3 regions of the Alteromonas sp. S005 genome follow, and region 3 is predicted to be linked to each of the others. Evidence: predicted binding sites of a transcription regulator. Region 3 holds the regulator's gene; each other region holds the start of a gene.
What was found. The regulator MetJ, encoded in region 3, represses methionine synthesis genes. The targets are predictions, from matches to a motif close to TAGACGTCTAGACGTCTA.
Positions count from the first base shown of each region.

Region 1: metA (homoserine O-acetyltransferase MetA) is a predicted target of MetJ. The motif match lies at 1,329-1,346, and genes of this name have one in related genera.
Region 2: msrA (peptide-methionine (S)-S-oxide reductase MsrA) is a predicted target of MetJ. The motif match lies at 1,470-1,487, and genes of this name have one in related genera.

Region 1 covers NZ_JAZETN010000002.1:307,177-310,460, forward strand. Annotated here, with positions in the region: gene V7R55_RS03920 (chemotaxis protein CheW) at 1-286, shown strand, start outside; gene V7R55_RS03925 (chemotaxis protein CheW) at 304-795, shown strand; gene V7R55_RS03930 (DUF2802 domain-containing protein) at 856-1,290, shown strand; gene metA (homoserine O-acetyltransferase MetA) at 1,411-2,349, shown strand; gene V7R55_RS03940 (homocysteine S-methyltransferase family protein) at 2,353-3,284, shown strand, end outside.
Region 2 covers NZ_JAZETN010000016.1:78,108-81,391, reverse strand. Annotated here, with positions in the region: gene V7R55_RS16285 (SDR family NAD(P)-dependent oxidoreductase) at 195-920, opposite strand; gene V7R55_RS16280 (thiol-disulfide oxidoreductase DCC family protein) at 910-1,305, opposite strand; gene msrA (peptide-methionine (S)-S-oxide reductase MsrA) at 1,564-2,109, shown strand; gene V7R55_RS16270 (hypothetical protein) at 2,214-3,284, opposite strand, start outside.
Region 3 covers NZ_JAZETN010000011.1:12,075-15,358, forward strand. Annotated here, with positions in the region: gene metF (methylenetetrahydrofolate reductase) at 211-1,098, opposite strand; gene metJ (met regulon transcriptional regulator MetJ) at 1,259-1,591, shown strand; gene V7R55_RS13150 (malic enzyme-like NAD(P)-binding protein) at 1,680-2,915, opposite strand.

The sequences.
Region 1 (3,284 bases), on a different contig from region 3:
AGACTCTGCAAAATGGGTAATGCCAGAAAAATACGACGAAAATCTCGCACAATCGCTTAACTACCGATATCTTATAATGTTAGGAGAGAGTGCGTGGGGACTAGCAAGCGAAAAGCTTGTAAACACGGTCAATTTGACTACCGATGACGTAAAATGGCGCGAGTCCACAGGTAAGCGTCCCTGGTTAGCAGGGATGGTTAAAGAAAAAATGTGCGCGTTAATTGACGTTGAAGAATTAATATCTATGCTTAACAGAGGCTTAGGCAGTAACGACCAGACGCCATAGTATTGGGAGCCAGGTTCATGAGCGACGAAAGAATGAATAATAACGCTACTGACAGCAACGACGAAGTCCTTCAATGGGTAACGTATCGCTTAGGTGAAGAAACTTACGGTATTAACGTAATGCAAGTGCAAGAAGTCTTGCGTTATACCGAAATAGCCCCTGTACCCGGTGCGCCTGATTATGTGCTTGGTATAATCAACTTGCGTGGTAACGTGGTAACCGTCATTGATACCCGCGCACGTTTTGGGCTACCGCCGACGGAAATCACGGACAATACACGTATAGTGATTATTGAATCTGACGAACAGGTTGTCGGTATTTTGGTGGATAGTGTAGCCGAAGTGGTGTACTTGAAATCTTCAGAAATTGACAGTGCGCCTAACGTTGGTACTGAGGAAAGTGCTAAGTTTATACAGGGTGTAAGCAACCGCGATGGCGAATTGCTTATCCTGGTCGACCTTAATAAATTGCTAAGCGACGAAGAGTGGGATGAGCTTAGTAATATTTAAATAAATGAATAGGCGGTATATATCGTTAATGCCGCCTAGATTTCCCCAAGGGTTATGTCCATGGATTGGCAGCTTGCTGCACCTACCTTAATCGAACTTATCTTGTGCGTCGGAATTGTTGTACTTGTTGTTGCTATGAGTATTTTGTACTCACAGATTAAACATTTGCGCGCAGCATTAAGTGAAAGTGAGCAGAACAGTGTGTCGGCCATTGCGCGCATTGAAGCGCTTGCTAAAAACGCAAATAATCAACAAACTGAAGCCCAAGCTCGCACATTAGTTATTACTCGCCACCTTCAAGAGCTAGACGAGAAACAAACTGACCTTGAAAACCAGCTTCGTGAGCTCAAGCTCCAAGACCCCTCGTTGCGGCTATACCAAAGAGCGGCAGACCTTGTTAAGCAAGGCGCCAGTATCGACGAGATCATCGAAGCCTGTGATATACCTCGCGCTGAGGCTGAGATGTTAGTTATGGTGCACAAGCAAAACAGCTAGTTGTCTTACTTCAGTAAGTACGTTTTAAAAAAAACGTTTAGACGTCTAGACGTAAAGATGTTGACATATCGCCAGTTATAGACACAATACAGATATTGTAATTTATCACTGGAGTCCTCTATGCCAATTCGTATTCCTGAGCAGTTACCCGCGCAGAACGTACTACTAGGTGAAAATATTTTTACCATGGACATGGACAGGGCTGCTAATCAGGATATTCGTCCTCTTGAAGTCGGCATTCTTAATTTGATGCCGAATAAGATAGAAACAGAAGTGCAGTTGCTTCGCCTGTTGTCAAATACGCCGCTACAAATAAACGTAGATTTGATTCGAATTGATAATCAAGCGCCAAAAAATACCCCGCAATCACACATGGATGCCTTCTATCACGACTTCTCAGCGGTCGCGAACAAAAAATACGATGGACTTATAGTAACCGGCGCCCCTCTAGCGCTTATCGACTATGAAGAAGTGAAGTATTGGGAGACCATGACCACGATATTGGAATGGGCACAGCGACACGTTAACTCTACTCTGTATTTATGCTGGGCTGCTCACGCTGCTATGTATCACTTTTACGGCATAACTCGAAAAATTAGAGATGAAAAGTTTTCAGGGGTTTTTCAACATAAAGTGAACGACCCGAACAATGAGCTTTTAAGAGGCTTCGACCCAACTTTTCACGCTCCCCATTCTCGCTACGGGCATATCGATACTTCTTTGTATAACAGTGTTGAAGGCCTTAGCGTTGTGGCAGAATCTGAGGACGTGGGTGCCTATATCGTAGCGTCAGAAGACAAGCGAATGGTGTTTGTAACAGGTCATCCAGAATATGACCCTGATACGCTCAAAGACGAATACTTACGGGATATTGCCGCGGGTCAAACGCCGGTAATGCCAAAAAACTATTTTGAAGGGGATGATCCAGCCAAGTCTCCTATTGTACAGTGGCGCTCGCATGGCAGCCTATTGTTTACAAACTGGCTGAATTATTATGTCTATCAGACCACGCCTTACGATTTAAGTCAGCTTGCTGAAAAGTCACAGCCAAAGAGGTAGCACGTGAGCCAAAGACCAATTTCTAGCGCGCAGGCAACGCTTACAGAAGCCGCTAAAAAGCGCATTCTTATACTAGACGGTGCAATGGGCACCATGATCCAGCGCCACAAGTTGGAAGAAGAAGATTACCGCGGGACACAGTTTGCCGACTGGCACTGCGACGTAAAGGGTAATAACGACCTATTAGTGCTTACCCAGCCAAACATTATTTACCAGATTCACTGCGATTATTTTGAAGCTGGCGCGGATATTATAGAAACCAACACCTTTAACGCGACGACTATCGCTATGGCCGATTATGATATGCAGGCCCAATCACGGGATATCAATGTGGCTGCGGCTAAGTTAGCGCGCAAAGCTGCCGATGAATTCACCGCAAAAACACCTGAGAAACCCCGTTTCGTAGCCGGTGTACTAGGTCCAACAAACCGCACCGCTTCTATTTCACCTGACGTGAACGACCCAGGCAAGCGCAATGTCACGTTTGACGAACTCGTGGAAGCGTATAGCGAGTCTACCGAAGCTCTCATTGAGGGCGGCGTTGACCTAATCATGCTTGAAACTATTTTCGATACGCTAAACGCCAAAGCTGCAGCGTTTGCCGTTGAGTCGGTATTTGAAAAACTCGGTAAGTCTTTGCCCGTAATGGTATCGGGCACTATCACCGACGCTTCAGGGCGTACGCTTTCGGGGCAAACCGCGGAAGCATTTTATTACTCGATGCGGCATATTAGCCCATTTTCCTTCGGCTTAAACTGCGCACTGGGCCCAGATCTATTGCGTCAATACGTTGATGAAGTGGCTAGTGTTAGTGAGTGCTTCATATCCGCACACCCAAATGCTGGCCTGCCTAACGAATTTGGTGAATACGATATGGAAGGTCCAGAGATGGCCGAGCACATCAAAGAATGGGCGCAGTCAGGGCTAGTGAATAT
Region 2 (3,284 bases), on a different contig from region 3:
TATCAAGCTGCGCGAACTGATATTATTTATTATCAGGATGGCGTTTGTTGTTATGACTCACGTGTGGCGTCAACGCGTTGTATTGCTGCCTCTATGGGCGTATCAATACGCTGCACCATTCCCAAAATAGCATGGTAACAGCAGTGAAATAAAAAGTCTTGATGTTGAACTTGCTGAAATGATGTTAGGCCGTATCACCAAGTTACCACTTCGCCATTCCAGTCGATAAAATGACAAGCTTGGTCACGATCAAGCGCTGAAAGGTGGTGAATAAGTTGTTTTGCAGTAAATTCCGGGGTAAATAGCTTTTTAGCGGACACATTCTTTTGAAAAGGCTTCGACAGGCCAGTATCAACAGTACCTGGGTGGTAACAAACAAGCATGACATCTTTTAATCTGCGCTTGTACTCTACCGAGGCTGTTTTGACAAACATATTGAGCGCGGCTTTTGATGAACGGTAGCCATACCATCCGCCAAGCCCGTTGTCTGATATGCTCCCTACTCTCGCACTTAGGCAAACAAGGGTGGACCCTTCTTTACTCATAATATTGACCAAATGCTTAAGCCACAAAGCGGGAATAATGCTGTTTGTCGCGAAGTACGCGGTCAGGGCTTCCTCGCTAACATCTTCTAAGCGTTTTTCGGGGTGAATTCCTTCGCTTTCGTTATGCAACAAACCGGTTGTTATTACTACCGTATTTAACACAACGTCTTGCTCAGCGAGTTGTTTTACAAAACCACTGATATGCTTATCATCCTGTTCAGAAATTTGATGATAGGAAACATCTTCTAAGTTGTTTTCTTCGTTTGTAGCTGCACGACTTACTGCAAACACCCTTGCGCCTGCACTGCGATATTGTTCAATAAGCGCAGACGCTATACCGCCAGATGCGCCAACTATGAGTACGTTATTTTTCATTCGGCTCTCCCGGTACACAGCGGTCACACTGGCGTTTTTTTCCCGTTAAAAAGTAAGAAATGGTATATCTGTGTTTTGCGAATACATTGTAGAAAGCATCCGCGGCATAACGAATGACTGGCCAGCGAAGCGGAGCATAAATCCAGCCCATACCTACTGCCTTCCACGCTTCATGGGTAACATCAAGTCCGGTAATTAGAGTACCGTCCTCGCGAAGCCCGTGAATCCTGGCATTAAGCGCATGCCAATCCATGTCTGGATAACGACTTGCAAAATCAGGGGCCTGAATGTCGACCAAAGTGAGTTTATTATGTTGGTCTCTTTTGCGTAGATGACGCATTTCGGCTATGCACAAGGGGCAATAACCATCGTAAAAAATAATCACTTCTACCTACCTCTGCTAAATAAGACGCTTATCGCTTAAAAGACGATTTCGCCCATGCAAACATGGAAAAACAAAAAATAAATCGCGTTTGCCGTGCACTGTCAGCACTCTTGTCGCGGCCAGTTTAAAACCGTTTTAAGCCGTCGCACGTTATTCTTATTTAATATTCGTTTATACGATAAAAAAACACGCTTGGATGACTTGTGTTGTGACTTACTGACACCCACACTACAAGCAAAGATTAAGAGAGGTTTTATTATGGCAAATTTACAAGTGGCCACTTTAGCAGGCGGATGCTTTTGGTGTATCGAATCTGCGTTTAACACTGTTGAAGGCGTAGAAAAAGCTATTTCTGGTTATGCTGGAGGTGAAAAAGCCGATCCAACCTATGAAGAGGTATGTACGGGAAGCACTGGTCATGCAGAAGTGGTACAAGTAACGTTTGATGCAGACAACATCAGCTACCGTGAAATTCTAGAGATTTTCTTCGCGCTACACGATCCTACTCAGCTAAACAGACAGGGTAATGATGTGGGTACACAGTATCGTAGTGCAATCTTCTATCACGACGATGCTCAAAAAGCAGAAGCTGAAAAAATTATTGCACAAATCACAGAAGAAGAAATTTGGCCTGACCCGGTAGTCACTGAAATAGTAGCCGTGAATAACTACTATGACGCCGAAGACTACCATCAGGATTATTTCAAAAACAATCCGCAGAACCAGTATTGCTCTATGGTGGTTGCACCTAAGCTTGCAAAATTCAAAAAGACTTTTGCTTCTCGCCTTCGTAGCGATGCATAGGTAATGTCAGCTTTTTTAGCGGCGTTTTCAGTCTGGCTAAAAACGAAAGGGTTGCTTGGTAGCAACCCTTTTTCGGTTTTAAGGACATCGCGAGTAGATAGACGCTAATCAAACCAAACGTCATTGATTTCTATCGGAAACAGCAACGGCGCTAAATCTTCATAACGCTTTTTATGCGCCTCACATACCGCATTTTTCATGTAATTCTTTTCCCACGGATCGTTGATAATCCATAGCGTACTATCAATGGTGACTAACCCTTCCATTGACGAATTATCCATTGTGTACTGTTCGCAATTTTGATCACTGGCAACAACAAAGATAATGGGAATGCGTTTCGTTGGCTTACTGCCACTGGTATCAATGACCCATAGCTCATTGTCGTTTCTTGCGGCACCAAGTAAAAAAGATGCGCCTGTTGAATGCGTATATAAAGCCAAGCCATTTATGGGGTGATTACCCGAGGTAAACGATGGAAGCTGAAGGTCTGGTTCGCTAACAGTTGCAAAATCGCTCGATGAGAAAAAGCCTTTATCGACAGACAATGTAAAGATCCTTGGCTGTCCCGCTTTGTCTTTTTCTAATGCTAAATACAAAGTGCCGTCGTCAGCCATCGTCAGGCCTTCAATACCATCGTTGGGGAAGTTACCTACTTCGAACTCTTTCGGAAATTGTAGTGGACGTACATTTGACATTTCAACATCACCATTGTCCTTGCGAGTTAATTTGACCAATAGGGTTGGGTAGTCTGTAGAGCCTGTATCTTCGTATTTGGTTTCACAGCGCGGGCTTAAGGCACCTGTACGGGTTGCATCTTCAGTGACGGTGTAGATGACATTAGAATCTCTAGGGTCTACCGCTAACGCTTCTAAATCTGGTTGCTCGCTCAAGTAGCCATAAAAGCAGCTTCGACGTACAGCTCGTGAAAATGAAAAGCGCTTACTAGACGCGCTTAGCCTTGCCGTTTCAGGCGAAATAGTATGTAACTTCAACTGCTGCGTAACATCCGCGCTTGCATCAGCAATGGTTACTAGCTGTCCGTCTAGCACCACAAGCCCTGATGTTTGAGGGTCAAACATAACTTTTTCATCTTCATCGAGGATCCACTTGCCTACCGTTGTTTCAGTCAAATCGGTGGGCTCTGGACTAATAATGACATCTTTGGGTTCGCTGCA
Region 3 (3,284 bases):
CGACTTCTCCTGGCGATACCCTCTGGCCGATAAACAGTGCGATCTCTTGATGGGAGACCTTACGGTATCAATAGTTCAATTCATATTACAGCAAATGGTAACTGGCGTTGGCGTTACTGGCAAAAGGTTAATGTATTCTTTATACAACAAAGGCGCATGAAGTGCGCCTTTAGTCATCTACTCGTGTAGTCTTGTTACCGCTATACAAAATCAATCGCCTGAGCGTACACCCAACATGTGGCAGATAGCATAGCTTAATTCACTGCGATTTAAGGTATAGAAATGGAAGTGCTTAACCCCTTCTTTTGCTAAAACTTTCACTTGGTCCATAGCAATGTTAGCGCCGATTAGATTGCGGGTGGCTTGGTCGTCGGCATCAAGGCCGTCGAACATTTTGTGCAACCATCCCGGTACATGAACATTTGTGAAGCCCGCGAATTTCACAAGTGTTTGGTAGTTGGTTACCGGCAATATACCCGGAACGATATCTAAGTCGACACCAGCTGCGGCAGCGCGGTCTCTAAATCGCAGGTAAACACTTGTGTCGAAGAAGAACTGGGTTATCGCTTCGGTAGCGCCAGCTTCGGCCTTGCGTTTAAGGTTTAGCAAGTCGAATTGCGCATTTGGCGCTTCAGGGTGTTTTTCCGGGTAGGCAGCAACTGAAATATCAAAATCGGCAACGTCTTTTAGTAAGGCAACAAGGTCAGAGGCATACATTTCTGTTTTGTCGACCCCTGGGGGTAAATCGCCACGAAGTGCAACAATACGGCGAATGCCTGAGTCCCAGTAGTCTTTAGCAATTTGCTTCAGTTCGTCACGGCTTGCATCAACACAGGTCAAGTGAGGAACGGCAGCAACACCAGTCTGCTGTTGAATGCGTTTTACAACGTCGTGGGTTCTGTCACGCTCACCGCTGTTGGCACCGTAAGTCACCGACATATAGCTTGGCTTTAACGGCGCTAGACGTTCAACCGACTTCCACAGGGTTTGTTCCATGGCTTCCGTTTTAGGCGGAAAGAATTCAAAAGATACATCAATATCACGCAGTTCCGACAGGGACTGGTTTAATGCATCGATACCTTGTGCGTAAGAAACCATGGTTTATACTCTCAAAAATGTAATCTTATAGACGTTTAGACGTCTAAATTAAAGAATATATGTCTAGACGTCAAGAGGTTTACACTGCTCAATTGACCTTTTCGTGAACTTGTTTAGAATTTCTCTTCATAATATAAAAAGAGTAGACCGAGTTAGTACAATGGCAGAATGGAACGGTAAATATATTCACCCCTACGCAGAGCATGGGAAAAAGAGCGAACAGGTAAAGAAAGTCACTGTCTCTATACCTATTAATGTGCTTAAAGCGCTTACTGATGAGCGTACCCGCCGCCAAATCAACAATTTGCGCCACGCCACTAATTCGGAACTGTTGTGTGAAGCATTTTTACACGCGTTTACCGGGCAACCTTTGCCTAACGACGATGACCTGCGTAAAGACAACCCTAATCGCGTGCCGGCTGAAGCTAGGCGCATTATGGAAGAAATGGGTATTGATCCAAGCTTCGAAAATGATGTGTCTGAAGACGACTGATATCTAGTATTAAAGAGAAACGGCCCTGTGTTGTATGTTAGCGGATGTAAGTGATAATCTTCAACACAGCGCCGTTTTTTATTTACTTTTATTCTTCTGGGCTTTCAGGCACTCGTGCAACGCCCGACTCAATAGCCGCCTTAGATACCGCAGTAGCGATACGTTCACATAAACGCGGGTCCATAGGTTTAGGAATAATGTACTCCTTACCAAATGTCAGGCTATCGCTTTTGCTCGCAGCTAATACTTCTTCTGGAACGGGTTCTTTTGTGATAGAGCGAAGGGCTTCAACCGCCGCCACTTTCATCTCATCATTAATGGCCGTCGCGCGAACATCAAGGGCGCCGCGGAAAATGAACGGAAAGCACAGTACGTTGTTTACCTGATTAGGATAGTCTGAACGTCCAGTTGCCATAATTAGGTCTTTACGTACTTCGTGAGCGAGCTCAGGCTTTATCTCTGGGTCAGGGTTAGAGCATGCAAATACAATTGGGTTTTCAGCCATCAAAGAAAGCGCTTCTGGCGGTAAAACATCAGGGCCTGATACACCGACAAAGATATCTGCGCCTTCCATAACGTCTTCAAGAGTGCGCTTATCGGTATTGTTAGCAAAAAGCTTCTTATGCTCAGTCAAGTCTTCGCGACGAGTGTGGATAACACCTTTTCTATCTAACATGTAGATACGCTCGCGTTGGGCTCCACACTTAATCAATAGCTCCATACAGGCAACCGCTGCTGCGCCAGCACCCATGCAAACGATTTTAGCGCTCTCTATATTTTTGCCCTGAATCTCCAGCGCGTTAAGCATACCTGCTGCGGTTACAATAGCGGTACCGTGCTGATCATCATGAAATACTGGAATTTTACAGCGTTTAATTAGCTCTTGTTCAATCTCAAAGCATTCAGGCGCTTTAATGTCTTCTAAGTTAATGCCGCCAAATGTATCGGCGATATTCGCTACCGTATTAATGAACTCTTCGGTCGTACGATGCTTCACTTCAATGTCAATGGCATCCAGGCCAGCAAAACGTTTAAACAGAAGGGCTTTACCTTCCATAACAGGTTTCGATGCCAGTGGGCCTAGGTTACCCAATCCTAAAATTGCCGTTCCGTTACTAATAACAGCAATAAGGTTGCCTTTACCCGTATACTTATAGGCATTATCTGCATCTTCGGCGATTTCTCTCACCGGTTCGGCTACGCCTGGGCTATAAGCAAGAGCAAGATCGTCGACGCTATCGGCAGGTTTAGATAGCTCTACGCGGATCTTTCCAGGTGTGGGTTTGGCGTGATAATCGAGTGCGCGTTGTCTAAAATCTGACATGTAAAAAGGTATCCTTAGATGTAGGGTTCATCAGTGTTTTCGTTCACGCTCTGTAGCTATTTTATTATTGTTATAGTTATGGGTAGATAAACGTAAGCGCGTTACAACCAACTAATGACAAAAGTGATTATAAATAGTTGTTAGCACTGGTGTGGTATGTTGGAAATTGCAGACCTAGCGTTAACTCTGCGTGATTCTCCTCACATATCGCTGTTGATATTAGGCCTAACATGTAGGCCAAAATTTAAACACAAAAGCGCCACAAGTCTTAGTATTAGAGCATTATTCATAATATTAATGCTCACTATCAAGGTGCCGATCGCAACTCTAACACAGCTAATCACTGTGTACATATCTGATCAGAATTCT